DNA from 3 places in the Erwinia sp. Eh17-17 genome. Region 3 is predicted to be linked to each of the others. Evidence: predicted binding sites of a transcription regulator. Region 3 holds the regulator's gene; each other region holds the start of a gene.
What was found. The regulator PurR, encoded in region 3, represses purine synthesis genes. The targets are predictions, from matches to a motif close to CANGCAAACGTTTGCNTG.
Positions count from the first base shown of each region.

Region 1: guaD (guanine deaminase) is a predicted target of PurR. The motif match lies at 6,976-6,993, and genes of this name have one in related genera.
Region 2: glyA (serine hydroxymethyltransferase) is a predicted target of PurR. The motif match lies at 3,660-3,677, and genes of this name have one in related genera.

Region 1 covers NZ_JBDFQT010000001.1:783,548-794,332, forward strand. Annotated here, with positions in the region: gene osmV (osmoprotectant ABC transporter ATP-binding protein OsmV) at 1-734, opposite strand, end outside; gene osmW (osmoprotectant ABC transporter permease OsmW) at 734-1,381, opposite strand; partial or broken gene ABEH87_RS03470 (glycine betaine ABC transporter substrate-binding protein) at 1,391-2,227, opposite strand; gene ABEH87_RS03475 (ABC transporter permease) at 2,325-3,038, opposite strand; gene ABEH87_RS03480 (MDR family MFS transporter) at 3,353-4,819, shown strand; gene ABEH87_RS03485 (DUF1161 domain-containing protein) at 4,869-5,165, opposite strand; gene ABEH87_RS03490 (DUF1283 family protein) at 5,218-5,565, opposite strand; gene ABEH87_RS03495 (YnfA family protein) at 5,698-6,024, shown strand; gene ydfG (bifunctional NADP-dependent 3-hydroxy acid dehydrogenase/3-hydroxypropionate dehydrogenase YdfG) at 6,046-6,792, opposite strand; gene guaD (guanine deaminase) at 7,179-8,510, shown strand; gene xdhA (xanthine dehydrogenase small subunit) at 8,507-9,946, shown strand; gene xdhB (xanthine dehydrogenase molybdopterin binding subunit) at 9,963-10,785, shown strand, end outside.
Region 2 covers NZ_JBDFQT010000005.1:153,622-164,406, reverse strand. Annotated here, with positions in the region: gene ABEH87_RS15185 (FAD/NAD(P)-binding protein) at 1-1,038, shown strand, start outside; gene ABEH87_RS15180 (cytochrome c) at 1,035-2,210, shown strand; gene hmpA (NO-inducible flavohemoprotein) at 2,272-3,456, opposite strand; gene glyA (serine hydroxymethyltransferase) at 3,788-5,041, shown strand; gene ABEH87_RS15165 (3-phenylpropionate MFS transporter) at 5,163-6,299, shown strand; gene csiE (stationary phase inducible protein CsiE) at 6,300-7,568, opposite strand; gene ABEH87_RS15155 (DUF1007 family protein) at 7,737-8,348, shown strand; gene ABEH87_RS15150 (nickel/cobalt transporter) at 8,339-9,340, shown strand; gene suhB (inositol-1-monophosphatase) at 9,378-10,181, opposite strand; gene trmJ (tRNA (cytosine(32)/uridine(32)-2'-O)-methyltransferase TrmJ) at 10,326-10,785, shown strand, end outside.
Region 3 covers NZ_JBDFQT010000001.1:1,070,243-1,081,027, forward strand. Annotated here, with positions in the region: gene ABEH87_RS04730 (NlpC/P60 family protein) at 1-489, shown strand, start outside; gene purR (HTH-type transcriptional repressor PurR) at 910-1,935, shown strand; gene punR (DNA-binding transcriptional activator PunR) at 1,932-2,864, opposite strand; gene punC (purine nucleoside transporter PunC) at 2,978-4,171, shown strand; gene cfa (cyclopropane fatty acyl phospholipid synthase) at 4,522-5,670, shown strand; gene ABEH87_RS04755 (riboflavin synthase subunit alpha) at 5,718-6,383, opposite strand; gene ABEH87_RS04760 (MATE family efflux transporter) at 6,672-8,045, shown strand; tRNA gene ABEH87_RS04765 (tRNA-Val) at 8,194-8,270, shown strand; tRNA gene ABEH87_RS04770 (tRNA-Val) at 8,320-8,396, shown strand; gene pykF (pyruvate kinase PykF) at 8,784-10,196, shown strand; gene ABEH87_RS04780 (major outer membrane lipoprotein) at 10,502-10,738, shown strand.

The sequences.
Region 1 (10,785 bases), 290 kb from region 3:
CGGTCCTGGCCAACAAAGGAGCCGATAAACTCATTGGCCGGTTTCGCCAGCAGCTCGTCCGGGCTGGCGCACTGCACGATTTTCCCCTGGCCGAACACGGCAATACGGTCACCCAGCTTCAGCGCTTCATCAATATCATGGCTGACCAGCATCACGGTTTTCTTCAGCTGGCGCTGCATGTCGAGAAACTCGTTCTGGATCACTTCGCGGTTAATCGGGTCCACCGCGCCGAACGGTTCATCCATCAGCAGCACCGGAGGATCCGCCGCCAGCGCACGAATCACGCCGATACGCTGCTGCTGACCGCCTGACATCTCACGCGGGTAGCGGTGCAGGAATTTCTTTGCATCCAGCGCCATCATGCTCATCAGTTCGCTGGCGCGCTCTTTACAGCGCTGCTTGTCCCAGCCCAGCATTCGTGGCACCACGGTAATGTTCTCTTCAATGGTCATATTCGGGAACAAACCAATCTGCTGGATGACATAGCCGATATTACGACGCAGCGTAACGGTATCCAGCCCGCTGGTATCTTCTCCGTTGATCAGGATCTTGCCGCTGCTGGCGGGGATCAGGCGGTTAATCATTTTCAGCGTGGTGGTCTTGCCGCAGCCGGAAGGGCCGAGCAGGACGCACATTTCACCTTCCGGCACGTTAAGGCTGACATTATCGACGGCATTAAAGCTGTTGCCGTTCTTTTGTTTGAAGGTTTTGGTGAGATTTTCCAGTTTTATCATTATCGAATCCCCTTAGGTGTCAGCGCTACCTGCAAACGGTGCAGCAGCCAGTCAAGAATTATCGCCAGTAAGCAGATCATCAGCGCTCCGGCAATCAGCATGCGGACATCGCTTCCGCTTATGCCGTCCAGCAGTAACAGCCCGAGGCCACCCGCGCCGATCACGGCGGCAATCGCCATCACGCCGACGTTCATCACCACGGCGGTACGAATACCGCCAAAAATAACCGGCAGCGCCATCGGGATCTCTACCCAGCGCAGGCGCTGCCAGAAGGTCATACCGATGCCGCGACCCGCTTCGCGCAGACCGTCAGGCAGGTTTTCCAGTGCCGTATGGGTGTTACGTACAATCGGCAACAGGGAATAGAGGAATACCGCCGTGATGGCAGGTAACACGCCAATACCCTGACCGATGGTGGAAAAGATCGGGATCATCAGACCAAACAGGGCAATGGAGGGAATGGTCAGCACAATGGTTGCCAGACCCAGCACCGGCGTGGCCAGCCATTTAAAACGCACAATCAGAATGCCGAGAGGCACGCCAATTACGATGGCAAAACCCACCGCCAGCGCTACCAGCCAAAGATGCTGAAAGGTCAGGCTGGCAAGGTAGCTGCCGTTGTCCATGATGTAATGAATCGTATCCACGGGGCCTCCTTAAAGCATATTGTGGGATGTCAGGAAATCGCGCGCCACCTGCTGCGGCGACTGATGGTCGATATCCACGCGCTTATTCATTTCGGTGATGGCCTCATCGGTGATCAGCGGTGACAGCTTATTCAGCGCCGTATCCAGACCGGGATGATCTTTCAACGCCTGAGCAGTGACGACGGGGGTAACGGCGTAGCTGGGGAAGTAGCCTTTATCATCCTTCAGGACTTTCAGTTCAAAACCCTTTACGCGGCCATCGGTGGTGTACACCAGCCCGGCGTCAACAAAACCATCGCGGATCGCGTTGTACACCAGGCCCGGATCCATCTGGCGGATCTGCGGACGGTCCAGCGGCATGTTGTAAGCTTTCTGCAGCGGTTTCAGGCCATCAGAACGTCCGGCAAACTCCAGATCCAGGCCCAGCATCCAGTTATTATCCGGGTCGGTCTTACGCACCTGTTCGATTTTCGCCACCAGCTGTGAAAGGGTCTCGATTTTTTCGGCTTTCGCGCGTTCGGCCGACATGGCAAAGGCGTAAGTATTATTCATCGGTGCCGGGTTCAGCCACACCAGTCCCAGCTTCGCGTCCAGCTTTTTCACCGTTTGCCAGGTTTCCTCCGGTGACATACGCTGCGAGATATGGTTAAAAATAATCAATGAGGTCCCGGTATATTCCCAGGTCATATCCACCTGTTTATTAATCATCGCGTTGCGGCCGATAACGGTGGCGATATTGGTTTTCGGTTCTACCTCAAAGCCCTGTTTACGCAGATACTGCGTGGTGAGGGCAGACAAAATATGCTGCTCGGTAAAACTCTTCGTGGTGATCACAATCGGCGCTGCGCTGGCAAAGCCGCTAACCGTCAGTGAGACGGCAAGGGCACCTGTGCGCAGCCAGCGGGTAAATACAGAGGCATCAGCCATCATCAGTTCCTTATTTTCAGGCAGTGTGGGGGCTGAGCAGACGGCCTAAGCCAGCCAGCAGCATATCCAGGACCAGCGCAAACAGCGCGGTGGCCGCAGCGCCCAGAATCAGCGTAGGAAAGTCATTGAGGTAAATGCCGGGGAAGATCAGTTCGCCGTAGCTGCTGGCACCAATCAGAAACGCCAGCGGCGCGGTCCCGACGTTAATCGCCATCGCCACCCGTATCCCGGATAACATCACCGGCAGGGCATCAGGCAGCTCAACCTGACGCAGCCGCTGGCCTTTGGTCATGCCAATCCCGTCAGCCGCTTCCAGCAGGGAAGCCGGCACCGAACAGAGTCCGGCATAGGTGTTGCGCACAATCGGCAGCAGCGACGCCAGAAACAGCGCGATAATTGCCGGGCGATCGCCAATGCCGATCACCACCATGGCCAGCGCCAGCACGGCCAGTGGGGGAAGGGTGTTACCGACGTTGAAAATCTGCATCACATACTCCGCCCAGCGGCGCGCACCGGGGCGGCTGAGGGCGATGCCGCTGGGAATGCCGACCAGCAGCGCAAACAGCATCGACCAGAACACCAGCGTCATATGCTGCTGCCCGAGGTAGATCAGATCGACACGCCTGGCCTTAATCGTCTCAATGCCCAGTCCCCAGACCAGCAGAAGGACAATCGCGGCGATAAACAGCACCGCCAGCATGGCACGCCGTAACAGCATGGAATGTTGCATTTCAGTGTTCTCCCTGGAAAACGGGTAAGCATTAAAAGTGTTGATCTTATGGGCGATTATCACTTTACCCGATAAACTTAGCCTACAAAGCTATAGCAGCGAAGCGGCAGAGTTGCCAAATTTTCGCCCGAAAATCAGCAGGGTGTTTTTCACTGAAACCGACGGTAAGCCTTGATAGCAATGGGAAAAATGTCGATGAAAAAAATTCATCGACTTCAGGTGACAACGTCACCATTGCCACGATCAGCACAATCCGAAAACTGTTGCCTTAAATTTCATGCACACTCTCAAAACAGCGTTAATCAGGGGAAGTTATGTCGGAAGATTCGCAAACTATGGCCTCATCAGTGAAGTCACGTCACTGGATACTGATTGCCTCAATGCTGGCGATGTTTATGGCGGCTATCGAAGTGACGATAGTGGCCACCGCCATGCCGACCATCATTGCTGAACTCGGGGGCTTCTCGCAGTTTGGCTGGGTGTTCTCCATCTATCTGTTGACGCAGGCGGTCAGCGTGCCGATCTACGGACGTCTGGCAGACCTGTGGGGACGCAAGCGGATGTTCTTTATCGGCACCGGGCTGTTTCTGGCCGGATCGGTGCTGTGCGGCTTCGCGACGAATATGGGCTGGCTGATCCTGTTTCGCGCCTTCCAGGGGCTGGGTGCCGGGGCCATTATGCCGCTGACCTCTACCATCATTGCCGATGTGTACCCGCCGAAAGAGCGGGCGGGCGTACAGGGCTGGCTGTCGAGCGTCTGGGGCGTGGCGGCCATCGTCGGACCGCTGACCGGCGCCTGGCTGGTACAGCACTTCAACTGGGCGCTGATCTTCTGGGTCAACGTGCCGATCGGCATCGTCTCGATGCTGCTGCTGGCCCGCTTCTTTCCGGAGTCGAAGCAGCGCAGCCCGCACCGGCTGAACCTGGCGGGCAGCGGCTGGCTGATGCTGACCGTCAGCGCACTGCTGGTCGCCCTGCTGCAGGCGGAAGCGCTGGGTATCGCCTGGGTCGTGGGGCTGCTGATACTGGCGCTGGCGGCGGGGGCGGCCCTGTTACGCCACGAGCGCCGCGCCAGCGAACCGCTGTTTCCGCTGGCGATCTGGCGCAGCCGCACGCTGCTGGCAGGAAACGCGGGTAATCTGCTGATTGGCGCGGCGATGATGGGCATCAGTGCTTTTCTCCCTACCTGGATTCAGGGGGTGAACGGCGGTACGCCGCTGCAGGCGGGCAGTGCGCTGGCGATGATGTCGATAGGCTGGCCGCTGGCCAGCACCCTCAGTGGCCGGCTGATGCAGCGCACCTCGTATCGTTTTACCGCGCTGCTCGGCTCGCTGTTGCTGATCCTGGGGACCGGCCTGCTGCTCACTCTGCACCGTGAGAGTCCGGTGTGGCACGCCGGGCTGTTTGCCTTTGTGATTGGCACCGGTATGGGGATGACCAGCACCACCTTCCTGATTGCTGTACAAAACACCGCTGACTTTGCTATTCGCGGCATATGTACCGCCTCGATTATGTTCAGCCGTATGCTGGGGTCGGCGTTAGGAACGGCGGTGATGGGGGCAGTGCTGAACTACAACCTGCTGCTGCGCCTGCCGCACGACAGCGATCCGGTTCAGCAGGTGATGTCACACAGCCAGAGGGAGCAGATTGATGCCGACCGTCTGGGGATCATGCTGACTGAGATTGCGCACTCGCTGCACTGGGTGTTTGCGGTATCGGCGGTGATTGCGCTGCTGAGCCTGGTGGTTTCGCGTTTTGTTCCGGCGGAAACACCACACTGATCAAAAGGGGCGACCGGCTGTACTGGTCACCCCGCAGGGGATAAGCGCACTACTGTGCAGGAGCGTCCTGAGAGGTGCCCGCGCTGGCCGGCACCGTGCTGTCGCCGTCGTTGCCGGTCCGTTTGTAGACGATTTTCTGCGTGTCATTTTCGCAGTGGCCGACAACCTGGCCTCCCGCCTGATCGGCCTGGTCGTTGGGCACGATCTCCAGAGTAAAGCCGGAGGCTGGCACGCCGTTGTTAATGATTTTCTGATTAATATCGGTTTTGACCGTCTCGCACGACGCCTGAACTGCCAGCGGTGCGGCGACCATCAGTGCGGTTAACATCCACTTATAAGCTTTCATTCATTCTGTCCTTATACGAGTGATCTACGCTAACTATAGCAGCAACCTGAGCTTAGGGTGCCACCGGGCGACCGGTACGGCGGTCAAGGCAGCGCAGGGTGTTGGGTTCCCAGTAGGCATTCACGTTCAGGCTCTTTTCACAGCCAACGCGGGTATCAAAGGCCTGGTCTTCACGGTCAAACACCTTCTCATTGTAGTTGTTCACCTTGCCGCGCAGGCGGTGGGTTGCATCCCACTGCTCTTTCTGCTGGCGGGCTTCTTCATTGCTGAGTGCGTTATTGCCATCCTGAATGATCAGATGGTCGGTGCGCGCCTGTGCAGTGTGCTGAACGGAAAACAGAGCGGTCAGCAGCAGCAACGACAGCGAAGCGTTGGACAGACGTTGTTGTAAGGTTTTCATCATGGGTTCCTTATGGGTGTGTAGCCACAGCAACGGCGACTGAGCGAATCATGTGCGGTAGTATATCACCAGCTTTCAGGCACCCACCAGACACGCCGTGCCGCCGTTGACGATTAAAAGAGAAAAGAAGAAATGCTGACTACAATAGCGCTGTTTTTTGCCACGGCCCTCGCCGAGATCGTCGGCTGTTTTTTGCCGTATCTGTGGCTGAAAAAAAATGCCTCTGCCTGGCTGCTGTTACCGGCAGGCATCAGTCTGGTGATTTTTGTCTGGTTGCTGACGCTGCATCCGGCGGCGAGCGGGCGTGTCTATGCCGCTTATGGCGGTGTATACGTGCTGACGGCCCTGCTGTGGCTGCGCATCGTGGACGGAGTGAAACTGAGTAGCTATGACTGGGTGGGGGCGTCGGTGGCGTTTTGCGGCATGCTGATTATCGTCGCGGGGTGGGGACGGGCCTGATATCAGGCCCGGACTAAGGGATCAGGCTTTGTGAACGCGCAGGCCTGCCTGGCTCTGGCCAACCGGCATCATCTCCAGTGCGCTGATATTAACGTGCTTCGGCAGGGTAGCGACCCACCAGACCGCTTCGGTCACGTCTTCCGGCGTCAGTGGTTCGGTGCCGTCATATACGCTGTCGGCGCGGCTGTCGTCGCCCTTAAAGCGCACGTTGGAAAACTCGGTGCCGCCCACCAGGCCCGGCTCAATGTCGGTCACGCGCAGAGCGGTGCCGTGCAGGTCGGTGCGCAGATTGAAACTGAACTGACGCACAAACGCCTTCGTGGCGCCGTACACGTTGCCGCCAGGATAAGGCCAGCTCCCGGCAATCGATCCGATATTAATGATATGCCCGACGTTGCGCGCAACCATCGCGGGCAGCAGCGCACGGGTCATATACACCAGGCCTTTATTGTTGGTGTCGATCATATCTTCCCAGTCTTCGAGGCTGGCGCGCTGCGCGGGCTCGATGCCCAGCGCCAGCCCGGCATTGTTAACCAGGATATCAATATCACGCCATTCTGCCGGCAGGCTGGCGAGCTGCGTGTTAATACCGTCGCGGTCGCGCACGTCCAGCACCAGAGTGTAAATGCTGTCACCAAACTCCTGTTTTAACGCATCCAGACGTTCCTGGCGGCGACCGGTGGCGATGACCTTGTGGCCCTGGGCGATGAAGCGGCGGGTAATGCTCTGACCAAAACCGGCGGTGGCACCGGTAACAAATACGATCATCTCACTGTTCCTCAACACATTTTGGATGTTGATCACCTTACCATTTCACGACCGGGGTGATAAGAAGCGAATTGTTATGACTGATAAGAAAAAATGCACCAGCGCTGTGCGTTAAGGCGAGGTTTTGCGTCAAAGCAGTGCAGGGGGGTTGCCACGCCGGGCGCAGCCGCTGATTTCTGGCGTAAAGCAATCGGTTGCCAGCGCAGCAACCGATTGCGCAACCGATTATCTTTCCGCACCCGGTCGTTTTGATAAAGTATCAACCTATCTTATTGTATTTAAATAAAAAAATAACATTTCGCCGTCTGGCATAACATTTGCACACTAAACTCATACGATTGCCCGCAATGCTTTCTGTGCTGGCGGCCATTATTTGAGGAACGGTTATGTCACTACGCTACACCCAGGCCATCCGCGCCAGTTTTTTCGATATCACCCGCACGGTGGACCATCCCCGGGAGCTGCCGGAGGCGGCGCGCTATATCGAGGACGGCCTGCTGCTGCTGGATCAGGGCAGCGTCGTCGGTTTATGGCACTGGGAAGAGGGGCAGCACCTGCTGCGGGCGGATGCTGAGCTGCTGGACTACCGCGACAGGCTGATTGTGCCGGGTTTCGTTGATACCCACATTCACTATCCGCAAACGGAAATGATCGGTGCGTTTGGCGAACAGCTTCTGGAGTGGCTGAATCAGTATACCTTTCCGGTTGAAAGCCAGTACCACTGCCCGCAGCATGCGGCGCACATGTCGGCATTTTTCCTGCAGCAGCTGCTGAGCAACGGCACCACCACCGCGCTGGTATTCGGCACCGTGCATCCACAGTCGGTTGATGCCCTGTTTACCGCCGCCGCTGCCCTGGAGATGCGCCTGATTGCCGGTAAGGTGATGATGGACCGTAACGGACCGGAAGCGTTAATGGAAACCCCGGAGCAGAGCTACTGGCAGACTCGTGAACTGATTGAACGCTGGCATAACCGTGGCCGCCTGAGCTATGCCCTGACGCCGCGCTTTGCGCCGACCTCTTCCCCGGAGCTGCTGGCCGTGGTGCAGCAGCTGCGCAGCGAATTCCCGGATACCTGGCTGCATACTCACCTCAGTGAAAACCCGCAGGAAGTCGCCTGGGTGAAAACCCTGTTCCCTGAACACAGCGGCTACCTTGACGTCTACCATCACTATCAGCTCACCGGTAACCGCAGCCTGTTTGCCCACTGCCTGCATCTTGAGGATCACGAGTGGGACTGCCTGCACCATACCGGCTCGGCCGTGGCGTTTTGTCCCACCTCTAACCTGTTCCTCGGCAGCGGCCTGTTTGACCTGAAAACCTGCTGGCATAAAGGGGTGAAAATGGGCATCGGCACCGATGTCGGTGCGGGCACCACCTTCAGCATGCTGCAGACGATGGGGGAAGCATACAAAGTGGGGCAGCTTCAGCGTTATAAGCTCCCGGCCTGTGAGGCGTTTTATCACGCCACGCTGGGCGGGGCGAAAGCGCTGGATCTGGACGCCCGCATTGGTAACTTTATGCCGGGTAAAGAGGCAGATTTCGTGGTGCTGGACCCGGCCGTGTCGCCGCTACAGCAGATGCGCCACGCCAACAGCCGCGATATCTGGGAAAAACTGTTTGTCCTGATGACGCTGGGTGACGACCGCAACATTGCCGCCACCTGGGTCAACGGTCGCTGCGTCTGGCAGCGCAATACAATGGAGCAGGCCGCATGATCCAGTTCTTACTTAACCAGCGCCTGGTCAGCGAAAGCGATATCGACCCCAACATGACGGTGCTGAACTATCTGCGCCAGAACCAGCGCCGCTGCGGCACCAAAGAGGGCTGTGCCTCCGGAGACTGCGGAGCCTGCACCGTAACGCTGGGCCACGTTGAACAGGGGCGGATGCGCTATCAGACCGTCAACAGCTGCCTGACCTTTGTCAGCCACCTGCAGGGAAAACAGCTGATCAGCGTGGAAGATCTGCGTCAGCCATCGGGGCTGCACGGCGTGCAGCAGGCGATGGTGGACTGCCACGCCTCGCAGTGCGGTTTCTGTACCCCCGGCTTTGTGATGTCGATCTTCACCCTGCAAAAAAACGGCGGTGGCGATACGCAGCAGATAGAGCAGGCGCTGGCAGGCAATCTGTGCCGCTGTACCGGCTACCGGCCGATAGTTGCCGCTGCCCGTCATGCCTGTGATACCGCAGAACGGGACACATTCGAACAGCAGGAGGCGGCCACCGTGGCGCAGCTCCTGACGTTACACTCCCCGGAGATGCAGGAAATTCACTGGCAGGACAGGCGCTGCCTGCTGCCGAAAACCGTTAAACAGCTCAGTGATGCCCTGCTTGCCCACCCGCAGGCGAAACTGCTGGCCGGGGGAACCGACCTCGCGCTTCAGGTCACCCAGCGGGGTGAAGCGCTGCCGCTGCTGATCGCGCTTGACCAGATTGATGAGCTGAAGCAGTGCGCCAGCTTCGATGACGAGAGGGTGCTGGGGGCGGGAGTCTCGCTGAGCCAGTGCTGGCAGTGGCTGGGCGATGAGATCCCGGCGCTGACGCAGATTCTGGCGCGCTTTGCCTCACAGCAGATCCGTAACCTGGGAACGCTGGGCGGCAATATCGGCAACGCCTCACCGATTGGTGATATGCCGCCGATGCTGCTGGCGCTCGACGCATCGCTGATCCTGCAACAGGGCGACAGCCAGCGCCGTCTGCCGTTAGCCGACTTCTTCCTCAGCTACCGTAAAACGGCGCTGCGTGAGGGTGAATTCATTCGTGCGGTGGCGATACCACACGCCACTCCCGCGCAGCATTTTCGCGCATGGAAAGTCTCAAAACGGCTGGAGGATGATATATCGGCGGTGTTTGCCGCCTTTACCCTGACCACCGACGAGGCGGGTCGGGTGGATTGCGTGCGTATCGCCTTCGGCGGGATGGCGGAAATTCCCCGCCGGGCTTACCACTGCGAACAGCAGCTGCTGGGCCAGCCGCTGAACGGCACGACGCTGGCAAATGCCTGCCGCGCGCTGGAACAGGATTTCCAGCCGCTGAGTGATTTCCGTGCCAGCGCGGCGTACCGTCTGCAGCTGGCAAAAAATCTACTGCGCCGTTACCACGCCACGCTGAGCGGTGAGCTGAGCTTTACAGAGGTATCAGACTATGTCTAAACACCCCCCCGTCGTGATGCCCGATGCCATGGCGCGCCAGTTTAACCAGCATCACAGCAGCGGCGTCGGTAAAAGTACCCGCCACGACAGTGCAGAAATGCACGTTACCGGCGAGGCGCGTTACATTGATGACCGTCTGGAGACGCCGGGCATGTTGCACCTGTGCCCGCGCCTCAGCGAGCACGCGCATGCGCGCATTCTCAGCATTGACGTCGAAGCCTGCTATCGCGTCCCTGGCGTGATCAGGGTGTTGACCTGGCAGGACGTTCCCGGTGAGCTGGATATCGGACCGCTTGAGCCGGGCGATCCGCTGATGGCGAAAGAAGTCGTTGAGTATGTCGGGCAGATGGTGCTGGTGGTGGCGGCGGAAAGCGAACAGGCCGCCCGTCAGGCGGCCGCGCTGGCCAGGATCGACTATCAGCCGCTGACGGCAATCCTCGACGTGGAGCAGGCGCTGGCGCAGGGCAGTTTTGTCCAGCAGCCGCATATTCACCAGCGCGGGGATGCTGATACCGCGCTGGCAAAAGCCGCTCACCGCCTGCGCGGCGCATTTCACATCGGCGGTCAGGAACATTTCTATCTGGAAACCCAGGTGGCGCTGGTGGTGCCGGGAGAAGATCGTGCCCTGCAGGTTTACTCCTCCACCCAGAATCCTACCGAAGTGCAGAAGCTGGTGGCGTCGGTGATGGGGCTGACGATGAACAAAGTGACCATCGATATGCGCCGCATGGGCGGGGGATTCGGCGGTAAAGAGACTCAGGCAGCCGGCGTCGCCTGTCTGTGCGCGCTGGCGGCGCGACTGACCGGGCGTCCGGCTAAAATGCGCCTGTCACGCCGTG
Region 2 (10,785 bases), on a different contig from region 3:
GGCATTGATGCCACGGCGTGTAGCGATGCGCGCATCTGCGACCTGCCCGGCCTTGACGGCATGGGGCTGCCACAGATGGATGCCGAATCGCAGGCCGACCTCGACGACCCTTACGTGTTCCATTTCCCCGATGGCAACGCGACTCTGGCGCGCCTGATGGCACGCCAGCTTATTCCGGCGGTGGATCCGGCCGGACACGATATGAATGACATCGTGCGGGCGAAATTTGACTACAGCCAGTTAGATCGGGCGGATTCCCGCGTCAGACTACGCCTCAACAGCACCTGCATGCAGGCGGTGAACGTCGGTGAGGGCGTGGAGGTCAGCTATATGACCGGCGACACACTGACGAAAGTGCGCGCCGGAAGGGTGGTGATGGCCGGTTACAATATGATGATCCCCTATCTGGTGCCGCAGATGTCGCAGGCACAGCAGGAGGCGCTGAAACAGAATGTGAAAGCCCCACTGGTCTACAGCAAGGTCACCATCGCTAACTGGCAGTCGTTTATGAAACTGGGAGTGCATGAGTTCTATGCGCCGGGTGCGCCTTATTCCCGCGTCAAACTGGACTATCCGGTCAGTCTTGGTGGGTATCAGCACCCGCACGACCCGAATCAACCGATCGGGCTGCATATGGTGTACGTCCCGACCCTCCCGGGCAGCGGCCTCAGCGCGCGCGAACAGTCGCGTAAAGGGCGGGCGATGCTGCTGGGAACCTCGTTTGACGTCCATGAAAAGATGATCCGCGAACAGCTGCAGGCGATGCTGGGCGGGGCAGGCTTCGACCATCAGCGCGATATTCAGGCGATTACCGTTAACCGCTGGTCGCACGGCTACTCCTATGCCATCAATGGCTTATTTGATGATGAAGAGGAGGCGCAGCAAATTATTGAGCGTGCCCGTACGCCGGTCGGCAATATCGTCATTGCTAACTCCGACTCGGACTGGAGTCCGTATGCCCACTCAGCGGTAGATCAGGCGTGGCGGGCGGTGAACGAGCTGGTCAGTGGTAAACCATCAGCGGAGGAAAAAGCATGAAATACTCTCTGTTAGCGATGGTACTGATGTTGAGTAGCGGTACGGCCGGGGCGATGTCGCCGGGGGAATATGTCGCCAGGGCGGCAGATTGCACCGCCTGCCACACCGCGCCCGGCGGCGGAGCGCTGGCGGGAGGACTGCGTTTTCCTACGCCGATCGGGGATATCTACAGTACGAACATCACGCCGGATAAACACCAGGGCATCGGCAGCTATACGTTTGCCGAGTTTGACCGCGCGATGCGTCAGGGGATTGCGCGTGATGGTCATCATCTCTATCCGGCGATGCCCTATACCGCTTATGCCAAAATGAGCGATAAGGATATGCAGGCGCTCTATGACTACCTGATGCATGAAGTCCCGGCCAGCGATCGGCCCGACCGCGACAGTGATATCGTCTGGCCGCTGTCGATGCGCTGGCCGCTGGGCATCTGGAACACGCTGTTCCATGAAGACCGCCGCTATCAGCCTGATACGCAGCAAAGCGAAGAGTGGAACCGGGGGGCTTACCTGGTGCAGGGGGCCGGACACTGCGGCAGCTGCCACACGCCGCGCGGCTGGGCCATGCAGGAGCAGGCGCTGGATCAGAGCAGCAGCACCTACCTGAGCGGTGCCGAGCTTGATGGCTGGTATGCGCCGTCGCTGCGCGGGATGCCGCAGAAGGACGTGGTCGCGCTGCTGAAGCACGGGCGCAGCGAGCGGGCAGCGGTGTCCGGCCCGATGGCGGAGGTGGTGACGCACAGTACGCAGTATCTCAGCGATGCCGATCTCAACAGTATCGGGACCTATCTGCGCAGCCTGCCACCGGTGACGGCCCCGGCAACGGACAGCGCTGTTGCCGCCTCCACCGCGGCGGGTGCAAAGACTTACGCGATGTATTGCTCAACCTGTCACGGCAGCGAGGGTAAGGGGAGTGCTAACGTCATTCCTGCGCTGGACGGTAACGCCACGCTGACAGCAGATAATCCGCTGACCGCGCTGCGCGTGGTGCTGGATGGGGCGAAGACGCCGGTGACAGAGCAGGACATGGCGCTGGCGATGCCGGGCTATGGCTGGACGCTGAATGATGGACAGATAAAGGATCTGATGAACTATCTGCGCAACAGCTGGGGCAATCAGGCTCCGGCAGTCAGCACAAAGCAGGTGGCTGAAGCGCGCAAACTGAAGGAGTAAAAACCACAGGCGGGGGGCTGGCATCGGCAACCCCGCCTGAGAATGACGTCCGGCAGCGGGCTTACAGCGCCTTATGCGGGCCAAATACCTCGTAGTGAATGCGATCCCTCTCAACGCCCAGTTCCAGCAGGCGTTTTTCGATTATCTCCATAAACGCCAGCGGACCACACAGGTAATAGTGCATGGTCGGATCGCTGAGGCGTGACTCCAGCGGCAGCAGATTCATCAACCCGCGATGCTGGTATTTCCCCTCATCCTGCGCCTGCGGATGGTTGTACCAGATCTGCTGTGAAAACTGCGGAAGCTGTTGACCCAGCTGTGCCACTTCATCGGCAAACGCATGGGTGGCGCCGTTTTCCGTGGCGTGGAACCACTGCACCGCTGCCGGATGTTGATCCTCCGCCAGTTTATGCAGCATCGCCAGCATCGGCGTCAGACCTACGCCGCCCGATATCAGGGTGACCGGGGTATCTGCCGCGACATCAATAAAGAAATCGCCTGCCGGAGGGGCCAGGTGCAGATGCACGCCGGGCTGTTGCTGATGCAGCCAGCTGGAGAGTGTCCCGCCCTGTTCATGGCGTACGGCAATACGGTAATCACGCCCATTCGGCGTGCGCGTCAGTGAATACTGGCGGATTTCCTGATTGGCAAAAGAGGGATCGCGCACCCACAGGGCGATATACTGCCCGGCCTTATAATCGGCAACCGGCTTACCGTCGGACGGGGTCAGCAGAAAGCTTTTAATCATCGTGCTTTGCGGTGCGATCTCGCTGATGATGAATTCGCGCTTGCCGCCGCGCCAGCCACCGGTTTTGAACTCGCCTTCTTCATAGATCTCTTCTTCGCGCTGGACAAAAATCCCTGCCAGCACCCCGTAGGCTTTGCGCCAGGCTTCCAGCACTTCCTCACCCGGATGCAGCATTTCGTCAATGCTGGCCAGCAGATGCTTGCCGACAATCGGATACTGATCCGGACGGATAGCAAAGCTGGTATGTTTCTGCGCGATTTTCTCTACCGCAGGGCCGAGGGCGGCCAGATTATCCAGATGGCTGGCGTAAGCGCAGACGGCATTAAACAGCGCTTCAGGCTGATTACCGCTGCTCTGATTGCTCATATTGAAGATATCTTTCAGCTCAGGATTATGAGTGAACATACGCTGATAGAAATGCGAGGCGAGGCGCGGGCCAAGCGCCGCGATGGCGGGAATGGTCGATTTCACGGTAGCAATAGTCTGACTGTCCAGCATGATCGTGCTCCTTATCAGGAATAAAACATGTATATTAAATGCATCTTATAGCCTGATGGCAGAGTCTGTAAATACCCCCTGAGAGTCAACGGATATTTTTCGCACGTTACCTCCGCTCCTGATGAAAAATCAGCATCTGGCAAATGAGGAAAACTCCGCATCAGGCGTTTGCAGGAAACTGTAACTAACCCTTGCCAATCCTGAAGCCAATCGTTTGCGTAAAAAGGCGGTCGCCAAGCTATTCAACAGGCGGGTAAACAGTTTAAACTGTTGGCATCACCCCCCTGCGGGGGCATTCATTATTGAAAGTCAGTTGAGTCAGGAGATGCAGATGTTAAAGCGTGAAATGAACATTGCCGATTACGATGCCGAACTGTGGCAGGCAATGGAGCAGGAGAAAGTGCGTCAGGAAGAGCACATCGAGCTGATTGCCTCAGAGAACTACACCAGCCCACGTGTCATGCAGGCTCAGGGATCTCAGTTGACTAACAAGTACGCTGAAGGTTATCCGGGCAAGCGTTACTACGGTGGCTGTGAGTATGTGGATATCGTTGAGCAACTGGCGATTGACCGTGCAAAAGCGCTGTTCGGTGCCGATTACGCTAACGTGCAGCCGCACTCCGGTTCCCAGGCTAACTTCGCGGTATACACCGCGCTGCTGCAGCCGGGCGATACCATTCTGGGCATGAACCTGGCACACGGTGGTCACCTGACTCACGGTTCTCCGGTGAACCTGTCCGGTAAACTGTACAACGTCATCCCTTACGGCATCGACGAAACCGGTAAAATTGACTACAACGAACTGGCTGAGCTGGCGAAGCAACACCAGCCGAAAATGATCGTGGGTGGTTTCTCTGCCTATTCAGGTATTTGCGACTGGGCAAAAATGCGTGAAATCGCTGACACCGTGGGCGCTTACCTGTTCGTCGATATGGCGCACGTTGCCGGTCTGATTGCCGCAGACGTCTACCCTAACCCGATCCCTCACGCGCACATTGTGACCACAACCACTCACAAAACGCTGGCGGGCCCGCGTGGTGGCCTGATCCTGGCGCAGGGCGGAAGTGAAGATCTGTACAAGAAGCTGAACTCAGCTGTCTTCCCTGGCGGCCAGGGCGGCCCGCTGATGCATGTGATTGCGGGTAAAGCGGTTGCGTTCAAAGAAGCGATGGAGCCTGAGTTCAAAACCTATCAGCAGCAGGTCGCTAAAAACGCGAAGGCGATGGTAGAAGTGTTCCTGGCGCGCGGTTACAACGTGGTCTCCGGCGGTACGCATAACCACCTGTTCCTGCTGGACCTGGTGGACAAAAACCTGACCGGTAAAGAAGCGGATGCTGCCCTGGGCCGCGCCAATATTACCGTTAACAAAAACAGCGTACCGAACGATCCGAAGAGCCCGTTTGTCACCTCCGGTATCCGTATCGGTTCTCCGGCCGTGACCCGTCGTGGCTTTAAAGAAGCAGAAGTCCGCGAACTGGCCGGCTGGATCAGCGATATTCTCGACAATATCAATGACGAAGGCGTGAGCGAACGCGTGAAGAAGCAGGTACTGGATATCTGTGCCCGCTTCCCTGTATACGCATAACGTCAACGGCTCCCCCTGAATCACGGGGAGCATGATGCCTGATAGCGGGACACGAAAGTGTTCCGCTATTTTTTTATCCCGCGTCGCAGTGTACATTAGCCTCCACTTTGTTGGAGGGACCATGACAATACGCTCCACCTACTGGCTGGGACTCAGCTACTTCACCTATTTCTTCGCCTATGGCGTGTACCTGCCTTTCTGGGGTGTCTGGCTCAAAGACAGCGGCTTAGCGCCGGAAAAAATCGGTCTGCTGCTGGGCTGCGGCATGATTGCCCGCTTTGCCGGTAGCCTGATTATCGCCTCACGCGTGACCAATCCTTCCCGACTCATTAGCGTACTGCGGCTGCTGGCTTTACTGACGCTGCTGTTTGCTCTCGGCTTCTGGGCGGGATCGCAGTGGGTGTGGTTACTGCTGGTGATGATTGGCTTTAATCTGTTTTTCTCACCGCTGGTGCCCCTCAGCGACGCGCTGGCCGCGACGTGGCAGCGACAGATTGCACTGCCTTACGGCCCGGTCCGGCTGTGGGGGTCGCTGGCCTTTGTCATCAGCTCGGCGCTGACCGGGGTGCTGGTCACGCACTTTTCCTATCACGCTATCCTGATGCTGCTGTGCGTTGGCTGCGGTGCGATGCTCGCCGGGATGATGCTACGTCCGGCGGTCATGCCGAAGGGGGCGGAGAAGTCGATCAGCCATTCCGGCTGGGCGCAGTGGAAGCAGATGCTCAGTGAAACCACCGTCTGGCGCTTCCTGCTGTGCGTGACGCTGATGCAGGGTGCGCACGCCGCTTACTATGGCTTCAGTGCGATCTACTGGCAGGAAGCCGGCTATTCATCCAGCATTGTTGGCTATCTGTGGTCGCTGGGTGTGGTCGCCGAAATTATCGTCTTTGCCGCCAGCAACCGACTGTTTCGCCGCTGGAGCGCGCGCGACCTGCTGCTGCTCTCGTGTGTTTGTGCGATAGCGCGCTGGAGTATCATGGCGTCATCCACGGAGCTGGGCTGGCTGATTGCCGCGCAAATCCTGCACTGCGGCAGCTTTACCGTTTGCCACCTGGCGGCGATGCGCTTTATTGCTGCCCGCGACGGTAGCGAAGTGATCCGCCTGCAGTCGGTTTATTCTGCGCTGGCGATGGGCGGCGGCATTGCGCTGATGACGATGGTGTGCGGCGTGTTGTTCCAGCACATGCAGGGCGGGGTGTTCTGGGTGATGGCGCTGCTGGTGCTGCCGGTGTTGTTCCTGCGGCCCAGGGTGGCCTGATTACGACTCCAGCAGCGTGCGGATGCTGCGCTGCTGGTGTTCACCAAGCGGCAGCTCCGCGTGGATCAGCGGCGGTGAATAGAGCGGCAGCGGAGTGGCGTAAGGCGTGATCACCAGCGCAATGCCCTTCGGCGCGCTGTGGCGCTGGAAGTCAGCGACATCCTGATATTTGATATTCAGCGGCAGCAGCGTCAGTTCGCGCAGCTGCTGCTCTACCTGGCGCTCCAGCTCACGGTCATGACCAATCAGTAACAACACCTGTTTTTCCTGCAGAGCGCTCTCCTGCATCAGCCACGCGCCAAAGATAATCGCAATCAGCCCCATCTCTTCATCCGAAAATTGCACGCCGTACTGCTGCTCAAAGGCGGCGATCGCTTCACGCGTGGTGCGCAGCAGGCGCGGATACTGCCGGGCAACGTCTTCAACCAGAGTGTGGTCGATGCCGATAGTAAACAGGCAGCGCTCCAGCGCCTGGGCGAGATGGGTATACAGCTGGGTACTTAAACCGGCATCGTTGCTGAAGACCATCCCGGAAAGTGCCTGAAAACGCTGAATCAGCCGCTCCACGGACGCCAGTAACTGCCGTTCCTGAGCGCAGGTGATGTGCTGGGTGGCCGGAATATGTATCTGACTGAACAGCAGCGTCAGCAGGTCGGTTTCATCGGGTGTTGCCTGATAGCCACGTTTGCGCCAGCAGCGCACAATATCCTGCGCCAGCGGGGACTCACTTTTGTCACTCAGCCACTGCTGCTGCTGTGGTGTGAATCCGGGCTGGCAGGTCCAGGCAAACGAGTAGCGCAGCCAGATTTGTAAAAAATGATTATCACGCGGGCTGAACTCACGCCCGAGCTGCTGCGCGCAGTGGTGAACTAATGCCGTCAGATTATGTTCGTCGTAGAGCGCTTTATCGACAGGACGAGTCAGAAGTTGTTGCCGGATGGCGCTGGAAAAGTAGTGTTGAATAAATGCCGGTGACAGCCGCAGTGCGCGACGCAGGCCGTGCAGCAGGCACAGACGCTGATCGAGCGGTGTTCCCGCAAGAGATAACACTCCCGAGCTGTCCTCGACAATAGCAAGGTGGTGATAACGCTGGATTTCCTCTGCCACCTCCGCTATATCTTGCCGGGTTACGGCGTGCTCAACGCCGTTAAGCTGACAAACCGACTCCAGCGTCACGATGGGTTCAGGAAGGCAGAGCATTAAAAGCAGATGGCAGCGGCGCTGTGGACTGGAGAGGACAGAAATTTCTGGTGAGTGTGCACTCATCATCTGCGATCCCAGTAACCTTTGATTACGCAAGAATAGTCTGATCCATCGTAAAATGTCGCCAGGCGTGGCAGTTTTATTCAGAGCTTTTAAGACAGGTCACAAAAATAATCGACAAAAGCCGAAGTGGGGTTTAATTTGTTACGTTATAACAGATGTAGTGTCGTTGGCATCGGGCTGACAGCGCTGGTTTCTCAGGCGGCCTGGTCGCATCCGCACAGTTTTATCGATATGCAGACCACGCTGGTTCATCAGGGGGACCAACTGACCGGACTGAAAATGCGCTGGGTGATGGATGAAATTACCTCCTCAGATCTGTTTTACGACGCGGGAGCGGCAAAACCCGACTCGGTTATCTGGAAGAAACTGGCAGCAGAAGTGATGGCGAACGTGCTGGGTCAGCACTACTTCAGCGAGTTCTGGCACCAGAAACAGCCGGTTAAATTCGACAACCTGCCGCCGGAATACCATCTGTCGCGCCAGGGGCATAAGGCGGTGCTGGAGTTTATTCTGCCGCTGGCACATCCGCAGGCCCTGAAAGGTCAGCGATACAGCTTTTCCACTTTTGACCCGACGTACTTTGTTGATATGTATTACGATTCTGAAAAATCACTGACGATCCCTGCTGAACTGGCGTCACAGTGCCACTTTGAGCTGCACACGCCAAAACCGGACGCCTCTATGCAGGCCTATGCCCTGTCACTGGATAAAGCCGATGCGCCGCCAGAAGAGATGGATTTGGGCCGTCAGTTTTCCCAGACGGTGACGCTGATATGTCAGTAACCGATCTCAGCCGACCGTTGCCTAAAAGAGTGGTGTGGCCCTTTGCCCTGCTGCTGGTTGCCCTGCTGGGGGCCGGGGTGTGGATATGGCAGCACTGGCCGCAGATCCTGTTGCAGAGCATTCTGTGGCAGAAGAGCCTGCATCAACAGATGACCGGGCTGTTGCAGCAGGTTGCCAGCGCCCCTCATCAGGCAGGACTGACGCTGATGGGGTTCAGCCTGCTTTACGGCGTGCTGCATGCGCTGGGTCCGGGGCATGGCAAAGTGGTGATCGCCACATTCCTCGCCACTCATCCGACGAAAATGAAAACCAGCCTGCAGCTGACCCTGGCTGCGGCCGTGGTGCAGGGTGCCGTCGCGATTGCGCTGGTCACCGTGATGCTGGGCGTGCTGAAGCTCTCCTCCCGTCAGCTGCATCTCAGCAGCTACTGGCTGGAGAAGGGGAGCTATCTGCTGGTCAGCGCGCTGGGGCTGTGGCTGTGCTGGCGTGCACTGAAAAAGCTCTGGCTGGCGCTGCGTCCGCGACCAGCCCGCATGACCGTCATCCGCATCCTGCCTGCCGATCACCAGCACAGTGAACACTGCGGCTGCGGGCATCGGCACGTGCCGGACAGTCACATGCTGTCGCAGGCTACAGGCTGGAAGACTAAGGCGGCGGTGGTCCTGTCGATGGGCCTGCGTCCCTGCTCGGGGGCGATTATGATGCTGCTGTTTGCAAAAGTGATCGGGGTTTATCTCTGGGGCGTGCTGTCGGCGATAGTCATGGCGCTGGGGACGGCGTTAACCGTGTCGGCGATGGCGCTGGTGGTACAGCTTTCGCGCGCGCTGGCACAGCGTCTGAGTAAAGCATCTTCCGCACAGGGCTGGCAGACAGTGGCGGTCAACTCGCTGGCGTTGCTGGGGGGGATATTGCTGGTGATGGCGGGGGTGATGCTGTGGCTGAGTGCGCAACCGGCTATGTCCGGTGGCATCCGGCCAATGTTATTACGCTAGGGGCCAGGCAGACCTGGCCCCAGGGCGTGATAGCGAATTAACGCTTCAGCGCTTCGCTCAGTTCGTCACGCATGTTTGCCAGCATCGCTTTCACCACGCGTGGGTTACCCGCGACGATGTTGCCTGAATGCATGTAGCCATGTGCGCCGACGAAATCAGTCACCAGACCACCCGCTTCACGTACCAGCAGTTCACCTGCGGCAAAATCCCATGGTTTCAGGCCAATTTCAAAGTAACCGTCAACGCGACCGGCAGCCACATAGGCCAGGTCCAGCGCGGCAGAACCGGTGCGGCGGAAGTCTGCGCACTGGGTAAACAGTTTGCCCACGATATTGATATAAGGCGTGGCGTGCTGCTTCAGTTTGAACGGGAAACCCGTCGCCAGAATGGTGCCATCCAGATCGCGGGCGGTGCCGCCGCGCAGACGATAGCCATTCAGCTGGGTGCCCTGGCCGCGAACGGCGCTGAACAGTTCATTACGCATTGGGTCATAAACCACGGCGACTTCAGTACGACCTTTGATGCGTACCGCGATAGACACACAGAAGTGGGGGAGGCGTTTGATGTAGTTGGTGGTGCCATCCAGCGGATCGATAACCCATTGTACATCCTGGTCTTCGCCTGGCAGTTCACCGCTCTCTTCAGAGATAATGGTGTGCTGTGGGTAAGATTTGCGGATCACTTCAATAATCTGACGTTCCGCTTCACGGTCAACATTGGTGACAAAGTCGTTGCTGCCTTTCTGGGTGGCTTCGACTGAGTCCGGGGTTTCATAGTGCTTAGCAATTACGTTTCCGGCCTTGCGCGCAGCGCGCACGGCAATGTTGAGCATTGGATGCATATTAAGTATCGTCTCGCTGGATGTTAAAGAACGGTATATCATCTAATCTGATATAAATCGGCGCGTAGTATAGCAGGGCAGAACGGTAAATGTCCTTAAAATATGTTAGCATCGTCAAATAAACTCCCGGACTGCTGAATCCTTATGCTTGAAAATATCCGAATTGTGCTGGTGGAGACGTCTCACACTGGCAACATGGGCTCTGTCGCTCGTGCAATGAAAACCATGGGCTTAACCAACCTTTATCTGGTCAATCCGCTGGTCAAGCCGGACTCGCAGGCGATTGCTCTTGCCGCCGGTGCCAGCGATGTGATTGGCGATGCGAAAATTGTCGATACCTTTGACGAAGCGATTGCCGGGTGTGGCCTGGTGGTGGGCACCAGCGCGCGTTCGCGCTCTCTGCCGTGGCCGATGCTTGACCCACGCGAGTGCGGTCTGAAAAGTGTGGAAGAGGGGCAGCAGGCTCCTGTCGCGCTGGTGTTTGGCCGTGAGCGCGTGGGTCTGACCAACGAAGAGTTGCAGAAGTGCCACTATCACGTGGCGATTGCAGCTAACCCGGACTACAGCTCGCTGAACCTGGCGATGGCCGTACAGGTCATTACTT
Region 3 (10,785 bases):
CGCGCAACGGCCAAAGGCACAGTACGTGAGAATGACGAGCTGACAGCACCGCTGAAGCTGAGCAAAGCGCACCGTGCGCGTTATCAGAAAGCTCGTGAAACGGCGATGAACAAGTTAATGGGTCAGTTAGGTAAGCCCTATCAGTGGGGCGGAACCTCACCCAAAACCGGCTTCGACTGCAGTGGCCTGGTATGGTACGCCTACAAAGATCTGGTGAAATTTAAGATCCCACGCACAGCTAATGAAATGTATCACCTGCGCGATGCCGCTTCGATTAAGCGCGACCAGTTAGAGAAAGGCGACCTGGTATTCTTCAGAATTAACGGTCGTGGCACAGCAGACCACGTGGGTGTTTATCTTGGCGGGGGGAAATTTATTCAGTCACCGCGCACCGGTAAAGATATTCAGGTTAGTGCGCTGAGTGAAGACTACTGGCAGGAACATTACATTGGCGCGCGCAGGGTAATGACGCCTAAAACCATTCGCTAAACGGGAAGGGTTACCCCCTCCCGTGCAGCACATGCTTAATGCATGACAGCCGTAAAACTGAACGCCATAATCAATAGCAGTGAACCCACCACCGCCAGCGCTGTCATTTTCATATCAGTATTCATTTTCTCTCCTTAATAACCTTGTCATTAGTAAGCCTACAGATTTTCCCACAGTTACCCGTAAAAATCTCGTTTTCTGCGCGCAGCCTTGTTAGAATTCTCTCCTTGCGTTGCGCAACAGGCAGCGCAAACCGTTTTAGTCAGCACTGCATGTCACTCTACGGACGATTCATCCCCTTCCCGACCCTTTGAGACAGCACCCAAAATGACTCTTGTCGGGCAGGAATAGCTGTATCCAGGCAAACGTTTAACCAACTAGTTATCAAGTTGTTACGATAACACCAGGAGTACGATTTTAATGGCAACAATTAAGGATGTGGCAAAGCGCGCCGGCGTGTCCACCACCACCGTGTCGCACGTGATCAATAAAACGCGCTTTGTGGCCGAAGAGACGCGAGAAGCGGTGTGGGTGGCCATCAAAGAATTGCATTATTCTCCCAGCGCCGTGGCCCGCAGTCTTAAGGTCAACCACACCAAAACCATTGGCCTGTTGGCAACTTCCAGTGAAGCGCCCTACTTTGCCGAGATCATTGAAGCCGTGGAAAACCGCTGCTTCGCTCAAGGCTATACGCTGATTCTGGGCAATGCGCACAATGACCTGCAAAAACAGCAGGCATATCTGTCAATGATGGCGCAGAAGCGCGTTGATGGGCTGCTGGTGATGTGCTCTGAATATCCGGACACCTTGATAGCCATGCTGGAAGAGAACCGCAACATCCCGATGGTGGTGATGGACTGGAATGAGTCGCGCGGCGATTTTACCGATACCGTGCTGGATAATGCCTTTGAAGGCGGCTATCTGGCTGGCCGCTATCTGATTGAACGCGGGCACCGGGATATCGGTGCTATCCCCGGTCAGCTGGAGCGCAATACCGGCGGCGGCCGCCACGCTGGCTTTCTGAAAGCGCTGGCAGAAGCCGGGATCACTCTGCGCGAAGAGTGGCTGGTGCAGGGCGACTTCGAACCGGAGTCAGGCTATCGCGCTATGCAGCAGATTTTGTCGCAGAAACAGCGTCCAACGGCGATCTTCTGCGGCGGCGATATTATGGCGATGGGGGCGATTTGCGCCGCCGACGAGATGGGATTGCGCGTCCCGCAGGACATTTCGGTGATCGGTTATGATAACGTGCGCAACGCCCGTTACTTCACCCCGGCGCTGACTACGGTACATCAGCCGAAAGAGCGCCTGGGTGAAACCGCCTTTGACATGCTGCTGGACCGCATCACCAGTAAACGCGAAGAGCAGCAGACCATCGAGGTTCATCCCTCACTGATTGAACGCCGCTCGGTGGCAGATGGTCCTTTCCGCGACTATCGCCGTTAAGCGCTGACCGGCTGCGGGTCGGGCTGCTCACTCAGCCATTCGGCGTTCAGCGTCTCGGTGCTGCCCAGGTATTCCAGCAGCCAGTTCAGCGCCGGAGAGGCGCTCTGCTCTGACCAGCTCAGGTAGCAGGGACTGTCGGGAAAAGGCGATGCCAGCGTCAGCTCAGCCAGTTCCTGCTGTTGTAATCCCGGCTGGGCGTAATGGCCCGGCACCATCCCGACACAGAGCCCGGCGCGCAGGCAGTCAAACGCGCTGTCCCAGTCAGGCACCACCAGCCGCCGCTGATTATCCAGCGTCCAGGTGGTACGCTTCGGCAGTGCTCGTGACGTATCTTCCAGCACCAGCGAGGGCCATTCGCGGATCAGGGCTTCGCTCAGCGCACCGCGGTGACCAAGCAGCGGATGTTGTGCCTGCACCACACAGCGCCAGTTCAGGCTACCCATATCACGAAAAGCAAAGCGCCCTCTCACCGGTATCGCCTGGGTGGCGCCAATCGCCACGTCCACACGGCCATCGGCCAGCGCATCCCACACGCCGTTGAACACTTCCGGCATGATATGGAGTTCCATATCGGGAAAATGCCGGTAAAAATCGACCACCAGCTGCCGGGTACGTGCCGGCCGCACGATCCTGTCTACCGCAATATTAATCTGCCCGCGCCAGCCATTGGCCACCTGCTGACAGCGCGTACGGGTGGCAAGCATTTTTTTGATAACAGCGCGCCCTTCTTCACTGAAAACGCGGCCAGCCTCCGTCAGCACCACATCCCGGTGACGACGCTCAAAGAGGCTGACCGCCAGCCACTCTTCCAGCTGGCGTACGGTGTAACTCACCGCGGAAGGTACGCGATGAAGCTCTGCAGCTGCCGCAGTAAAACTGCCGGTTCTGGCGACCGCATCGACCACTTCAAGAGAATATTCAGACCACATAACCTGCCTTCAAATTTTTTCAACGCAATACACGAATAATAGCGTTTCACAGCGCAGTGAACACGCGATTACACTGCGCGGGTGAAAAAATTGTCTAATAAGAGTTAAAAATCATGCGTTCCAAAGGTTTTATGCTTTACCTGGCGCTACTCAGCATGCTGGGTTTCCTTGCTACCGATATGTACCTTCCTGCATTTGGCGTCATGCAACAGGACCTGCAGACTGAAGCCGGGGCGATCAGCGCCAGCCTGAGTATCTTTCTCGCCGGTTTTGCCTGCGCCCAGTTAGTCTGGGGGCCGCTCTCCGACCGTATTGGGCGTAAACCGGTGCTGGTTATGGGCCTTAGCCTGTTTGCCATTGGCTGCGCGGCGATGCTGTGGGTCGAGTCAGCCCCCTGGCTGCTGGCCCTGCGCTTTGTTCAGGCCGTGGGCGTCTGTGCCGCTGCCGTAAGCTGGCAGGCGCTGGTCGTTGACCGCTACAGCGGTCCTCAGGCGAACCGCGTCTTTGCCACGATTATGCCGCTGGTCGCCCTTTCTCCGGCCCTGGCCCCGCTGCTGGGTGCCTGGCTGCTGCAGCATTTCTCCTGGCGTTCTATTTTCGTCGCGCTTTTGCTGATCAGCGTGATGCTGCTGATCCCGACCCTGCGCCTGCCTTCACGTACCCCGCAGACAAAAGAGACGGTAAAAACACCGGCACCGGGCTTTTTCTCGCTGCTCAAGTCACCGGTTTACAGCGGCAACGTGGCTATCTATGCCGCCTGCTCCGCCAGCTTCTTTGCCTGGTTAACGGGATCCCCGTTTATTCTGGGGCGCTTAGGCCTGTCACCTGCTGATATCGGTCTGAGTTATGTTCCACAGACTATCGCCTTCCTGATCGGTGGGTTCAGCTGCCGCGCGCTGCTCAACCATTTTGCCGGGCGTCAGCTGCTGCCGTGGCTGCTGGCATTTTACAGCCTGAGTATTGCCGCCATCTACCTGGCCGCATTGCAGCCTCAGCCTTCGCTGTTTGCCCTGCTGTTGCCGTTCTGCGGCATGGCAATGGCCAATGGCGCGATCTATCCTATCGTGGTGTCCAGCGCGCTACTGCCCTTCCCTCATGCCACGGGCAAAGCGGCTGCACTGCAAAATATGTTGCAGCTGGGTCTCTGCTTCCTCGCCAGCCTGGTGGTATCCACCTGGATTGAATCCGCGCTTTACACCACCACGCTGGTGATGGTGGCGACCATTTTCCTCGCGATTGTGGGCTATATTGTACAGCGTGCCGCTGAGCAAAAGCAGGCCTGGCGGACCGCAAACGAGCAGGGTTAAGCGGATAGCCTGCTGACAGCCTGTGCCAGCAGGCTGTTAGTTAGCACCCTAACGATAATCCGTTGAATATTGACCGGGGTGAGCATATAATTTTCAATGCATCGCCAAAACTACAAGTAAACAACATTTTTGAAGCAGGCATCCCTCCCGGCGACTGTCTGCTGTTGATACTGACAGGGCTGTCATGATGTTGTTCCGCGTGACATTTTTTGACTTCTGGCAGTTTCGATTCAATCCTCTTTTAACGTCGGATATCAGACTGCGGCATTCGCCGCATGTGCTCTCACTGGCCTGCAGAAAACGACCGTTCAGTTTCTCAGGTTTCAATCACACAGGGTGATGGAGAAGCTATGAGTTCATCGTGTATAGAAGAAGTGAACCTGGGGGACAATCAGTGGTATCGAATCGTCCAGGAAATGTTGAGTCAGGCAGATATTGAAATTAATGGCACCCGCCCCTGGGATATCCGGTTTACCAACCCTGAGTTTTTCAAACGTGTCCTGCAGGAAGGGTCACTGGGTCTTGGTGAAAGCTATATGGATGGCTGGTGGGAATGCGACCGTCTGGACGTGTTCTTCCAGCGCGTGCTTACGGCGAAACTGGACCAGCAACTTCCCCACCATTTCCGCGACACGCTGCGCGTTGCGGCCGCCCGGCTGACCAATCTGCAATCACGCAAGCGCGCGTGGATCGTGGGTAAAGAGCATTACGATTTAGGCAATGATCTCTTTACCCTGATGCTTGACCCTTATATGCAGTACTCCTGTGGCTACTGGAAACAGGCTCAAACGCTGGAGCAGGCGCAGGAAGCGAAGTTGCAGATGATCTGTGAAAAGCTACAGCTGGAACCGGGCATGTCGCTGCTGGATATTGGCTGCGGCTGGGGAGGTCTGGCGGCATACGCCGCGCGCAACTTTAACGTCAGCGTTGTCGGTGTCACCATCTCTGCCGAACAGCAAAAACTGGCTCAGGAGCGCTGTACCGGGCTGGATGTCAGCATCCAGCTACAGGATTATCGCGACCTTTCTGAGCAGTTCGATCGCATTGTTTCCGTGGGAATGTTTGAACACGTCGGACCGAAGAATTACGCCAAGTATTTTGAAGTGGTAAACGAGAATCTCAAGCCTGACGGGATTTTCCTGCTGCATACTATCGGTGCCAACAAAACGGACAGCAATGTTGACCCGTGGATTGATAAATACATCTTCCCTAACGGCTGCGTGCCCTCCGTACGCCATATTGCTGAAGCCAGCGAACCTCATTTCGTCATGGAAGACTGGCACAATTTTGGCGCCGATTATGACGTCACGCTGATGCACTGGTATCAGCGATTTCTCAGCGCGTGGCCGCAGCTGGCCGATACCTACGGCGAACGTTTCAAACGAATGTTTACCTACTACCTGAACGCCTGTGCCGGCGCCTTTCGCGCCAGGGATATTCAGCTCTGGCAGGTGGTGTTTACACACGGAAAACAGGGGGGGCTGCGCGTAGCGCGTTGAGAGCGCACGTCGAAACAGGGCGACATCATGTCGCCCTGTTTGATCCATTACGCTTCAGGTTTTTCCGTCTGCTGCTCGCTGATGGCCGCCGCCACTAACGCCACTTCACGCTGTGCCAGCACGCGCTCAACGGTTTCAACAATCGCCTGGGTATGCGGGTCGATTTCAATATTGACGCGATGCCCGATTCGCTTGCTACCTAATGTGGTGCGCATCAGCGTTTCCGGAATCAAATGCACGCAAAATTTGCTGCGCGTCACTTCGCCAACGGTCAGGCTGATGCCATCAATACCAATGAAACCTTTATGCAGAATATATTTCATCTGGCTGGCATCCTGCGGTTTAAACCAGATCTCGCGATTATTTTCTGAGGTCAATATTTTACTGATTTCAGCGGTGGTCATAATATGGCCCGACATCAGATGCCCGCCAATTTCATCGCTAAACTTTGCCGCGCGCTCGACATTAACGGTATCGCCCACTTTCAAATCGCCCAGATTGGTAATACGCAGGGTTTCTTTGACCAGATCAAAACTGACGCGATCGCCATCCACCTCGGTGACCGTCAGGCAGCAGCCGTTATGAGACACCGACGCGCCCAGCTCCAGCCCCGGCAATAGCCCTTCCGGCATTTTAATCACGTGGGTACGGAAATTAGGTTTTTCGTCAATTGCCAGCACCTCTGCGGTGCCCTGCACAATACCGGTAAACATAGCTGTTGCCTCAATCAATGTGTTTTCTCTGGCCTTAGTTTGCCCTGGCATCGTGGCAAAGCCAAATAAAGCACCACATAATTGCGTGACACAAAGAGCTATTCTTTTGATCAGAACATTGGCTATTTCCTCAGCTAACACTAAACTGGAGCGCCTGCTCTGCTGGTGTCATCGCGAAATGCCGTTTTTTCTTCAGCAGTGACTATTGATAATTCTGTTGCCCTCACGGACTACACGCTGCAAAAAGCCGGTGTGTATGGTAACGGGTAAAACTAAAAAGGTGTATGTGTGCAGAAGTACCTCTCAGAGGCGCGTCAGTTATTAGCCCTGGCTATTCCGGTGATCCTTGCGCAGGTTGCGCAAACCTCCATGGGCTTTGTCGATACAGTAATGGCCGGTGCCGTCAGCGCCACGGATATGGCCGCCGTTGCCGTGGGAACCTCAATCTGGTTACCCTCCATTCTTTTTGGCCATGGTCTGATCCTTGCCCTGACGCCGGTGGTGGCCCAGCTTAACGGGTCAGGCCGTCGTGAACGTATTGCTCATCAGGTTCGCCAGGCTTACTGGCTGGCCGGGATGGTTTCGCTGCTGATTATGGTGGTGTTGTATAACGCCGGATATCTCATCGGCGCGATGCATAATGTGGACCCGGAACTGGCAAGAAAAGCTATCGGTTACCTGCATGCGCTGCTGTGGGGCGCTCCGGGCTATCTGTTTTTCCAGGTCGCACGTAACCAGTGTGAAGGTCTGTCAAAAACCAAGCCGGGCATGGTAATGGGCTTCCTCGGGCTGCTGGTGAATATTCCGGTCAACTACGTGTTTATTTATGGCCATTTCGGGATGCCTGCGCTCGGCGGGATCGGCTGCGGTGTGGCTACGGCTTCGGTCTACTGGGTCATGTTTATCGCCATGAAGGCCTGGGTCAAGCGCGCTAAATCAATGCGCGACATTCACCTGCCAGAGCGTTACAGCCCGCCTGACTGGAAAGCGCTGCGTCGCCTCGCGGGTCTCGGTCTGCCGGTTGCGCTGGCTCTGTTCTTTGAAGTCACGCTGTTTGCCGTGGTGGCGCTGCTGGTCTCGCCAATGGGGATTGTTAAAGTCGCCGGACACCAGATTGCCCTTAATTTCAGCTCGCTGATGTTCGTTCTGCCGCTGTCTCTCGGCGTGGCAACCACTATCCGCGTCGGTTTCCGCCTGGGCCAGGGGTCTGTTGAAGGGGCAAGAGTGGCAGCATGGACGGCGCAGGGCGTCGGGATTTGTATGGCCTGTCTGACCGCCCTGTTCACCATTACCTTCCGTGAGGAAATTGCCCGGCTGTATACTGATAATCCGGAGGTCATCATCCTGGCGGCTCAGCTGATGTTCCTGGCGGCGGTCTACCAGTTCTCTGACTCGATTCAGGTGATTGGCAGCGGGATTCTGCGCGGTTACAAAGACACGCGCTCAATCTTCTTCATCACCTTTGTCGCCTATTGGGTACTGGGTTTGCCGAGTGGTTATGTGCTGGCGATGACCGACTGGGTGGTACCGGCAATGGGCCCGGCGGGTTTCTGGACCGGGTTTATCATCGGTCTGACGTCCTCAGCCATCATGATGATCTGGCGTATGCGTCGCCTGCAGCATCAGTCAGCAGAGGTCATCATGACGCGTGCAGCGCGTTAATTTATCGGCAAATTTCGCCCTGAAATGATTAAAATTGCTGCGCTTCGCACAGATGCGCAGCAATCAGACGGAAAAATCATTTTTTCTCCTTGCCAGGCGTGCGCAGTGCCGTTAATATTCGTCCCCGCTGTCACCCAGACAGCACAGTGCGTCTGTAGCTCAGTTGGTTAGAGCACCACCTTGACATGGTGGGGGTCGATGGTTCGAGTCCATTCAGACGCACCACTTTTTTGCTAAAGCAGCCACGCAGCGATAGCGTAAAAGATGAAGAAAAGCGTTCTTAGCTCAGTTGGTTAGAGCACCACCTTGACATGGTGGGGGTCGGAGGTTCGAGTCCTCTAGAACGCACCACTCTCCTGTTGTTTCCCACTCTTTCCAGCTTTTCAGATTAACCTCAGGCTATCACCGTTTGCGCAACAAATTTGATGCGTATCATTCCTGCACGCTATTTCACGCTTTTTAATTGGTTTTCGAACACTTAGCGACTATAATACCGGACGTTGTTTCACTTGAATGGTTTCAGCGTATGGTTGCCTCTCAATATAAAACGAGTACCTGTTGCGCAACACTCTGCTGCGCCTGCGCCGAAACCGCGTCTTCACTTACCCTGCACGCTTTAATTCTGTCACCTATCCTTACCCTGTACCGTCATTCTCATCATAAAAATTTTCTCCTCCGGGGGTTTCACCGCCGGGATACATCTTTAATCATCCATCACAACTTAATAGATAAATCGTCATGAAAAAGACTAAAATCGTTTGTACTATCGGTCCAAAAACCGAATCTGAAGAGATGCTGACCAACCTGCTTGACGCCGGCATGAACGTGATGCGCCTGAACTTTTCCCACGGGAACTATGAAGAACACGGCCAGCGCATCACTAACCTGCGTAATGTTATGAACAAAAGCGGCCATCAGGCTGCGATTCTTCTCGACACCAAAGGTCCTGAAATCCGCACCATGAAACTGGAAGGCGGTAATGACGCTTCCCTGAAAGCGGGCCAGACGTTCACCTTCACCACTGACCAGACCATTATCGGCAACGCTGATACCGTGGCGGTGACCTATGCTGGTTTTGCCGCTGACCTGAAGATCGGCAACACCGTACTGGTTGACGATGGCCTGATCGGCATGGAAGTGATCGAAGTCACTGAAAGCACCGTGGTATGTAAAGTGCTGAACAACGGCGATCTGGGTGAGAACAAAGGCGTTAACCTGCCGGGCGTCTCCATTCAGCTGCCGGCTCTGGCTGAAAAAGACAAGCGGGACCTGATCTTCGGCTGTGAACAGGGCGTTGACTTCGTTGCCGCTTCATTCATCCGCAAGCGTTCAGACGTGATCGAAATTCGTGAGCATCTGAAAGCCCACGGCGGCGAGCATATCCAGATCATTTCTAAAATCGAAAACCAGGAAGGCCTGAACAACTTCGACGAAATCCTTGATGCCTCTGACGGTATCATGGTCGCTCGTGGTGACCTCGGCGTTGAGATCCCGGTTGAAGAGGTCATCTTCGCGCAGAAGATGATGATCAAAAAATGTAACCGTGCCCGCAAAGTGGTGATCACCGCGACGCAGATGCTCGATTCCATGATCAAAAACCCACGCCCTACCCGTGCAGAAGCCGGTGACGTGGCTAACGCCATCCTCGATGGTACTGATGCAGTGATGCTGTCCGGTGAAAGCGCCAAAGGGAAATACCCGCTGGAGTCGGTCACTATCATGGCGACCATCTGCGAGCGTACCGACCGCGTGATGAAAAGCCGCATCGACTCTCAGCACGACAACCGCAAAATGCGCATCACCGAAGCCGTGTGCCGTGGTGCCGTTGAAACTGCCGAGAAACTGGAAGCGCCACTGATTGTTGTCGCTACCGAAGGCGGTAAATCAGCCAAGTCTATCCGTAAGTATTTCCCACACGCGACCATCCTTGCGCTGACCACTAACGAGCAGACTGCCCGTCAGCTGTTGTTGAGCAAAGGGATCATCACGTCTGTGGTGAAAGAGATTGCTTCCACCGACGATTTCTATCGTCTGGGTAAAGAAGCGGCAGAGGCAAGCGGCTATGCGCTGAAAGGCGATGTGGTGGTGATGGTTTCTGGTGCGCTGGTACCAAGTGGAACCACCAATACAGCGTCAGTGCACGTTCTGTAATTTAAGATTACGCCTTGTAGTGAAAAAGCGCCCTGAGTGGCGCTTTTTTTACAACTTATGCAAAGGCTTTTCACAAAGCGTCCAATCGAAATTAACGATTTAATTGCAGCAAAAGTGAGCGCCGCTCCGATTAAAATCGCCTGTTTTCGCTTCGTTTTTTGTAAAATAACAGAAATAAGATGCTTCTTTGAGCGAACGATCAAATTTAAGCACGTTCTCATCAAAAAATTATTCTCATTAGAAAATACTTTGTGTAATACTTGTAACGCTACATGGAGATTAACTTAATCTAGAGGGTATTAATAATGAATCGTACTAAACTGGTACTGGGCGCGGTAATCCTGGCTTCAACTATGCTGGCTGGTTGCTCAAGCAACGCTAAAATCGATCAGCTGTCTACCGACGTGCAGACTCTGAACGCTAAAGTTGACCAGCTGAGCAACGACGTGAACGCAATCCGTTCTGACGTTCAGGCTGCTAAAGATGACGCAGCACGCGCTAACCAGCGTCTGGACAACCAGGCTCACTCTTACCGTAAGTAAGAGTTCTGGTTTTAAAAATGGCGCACATTGTGCGCCATTTTTTTTGC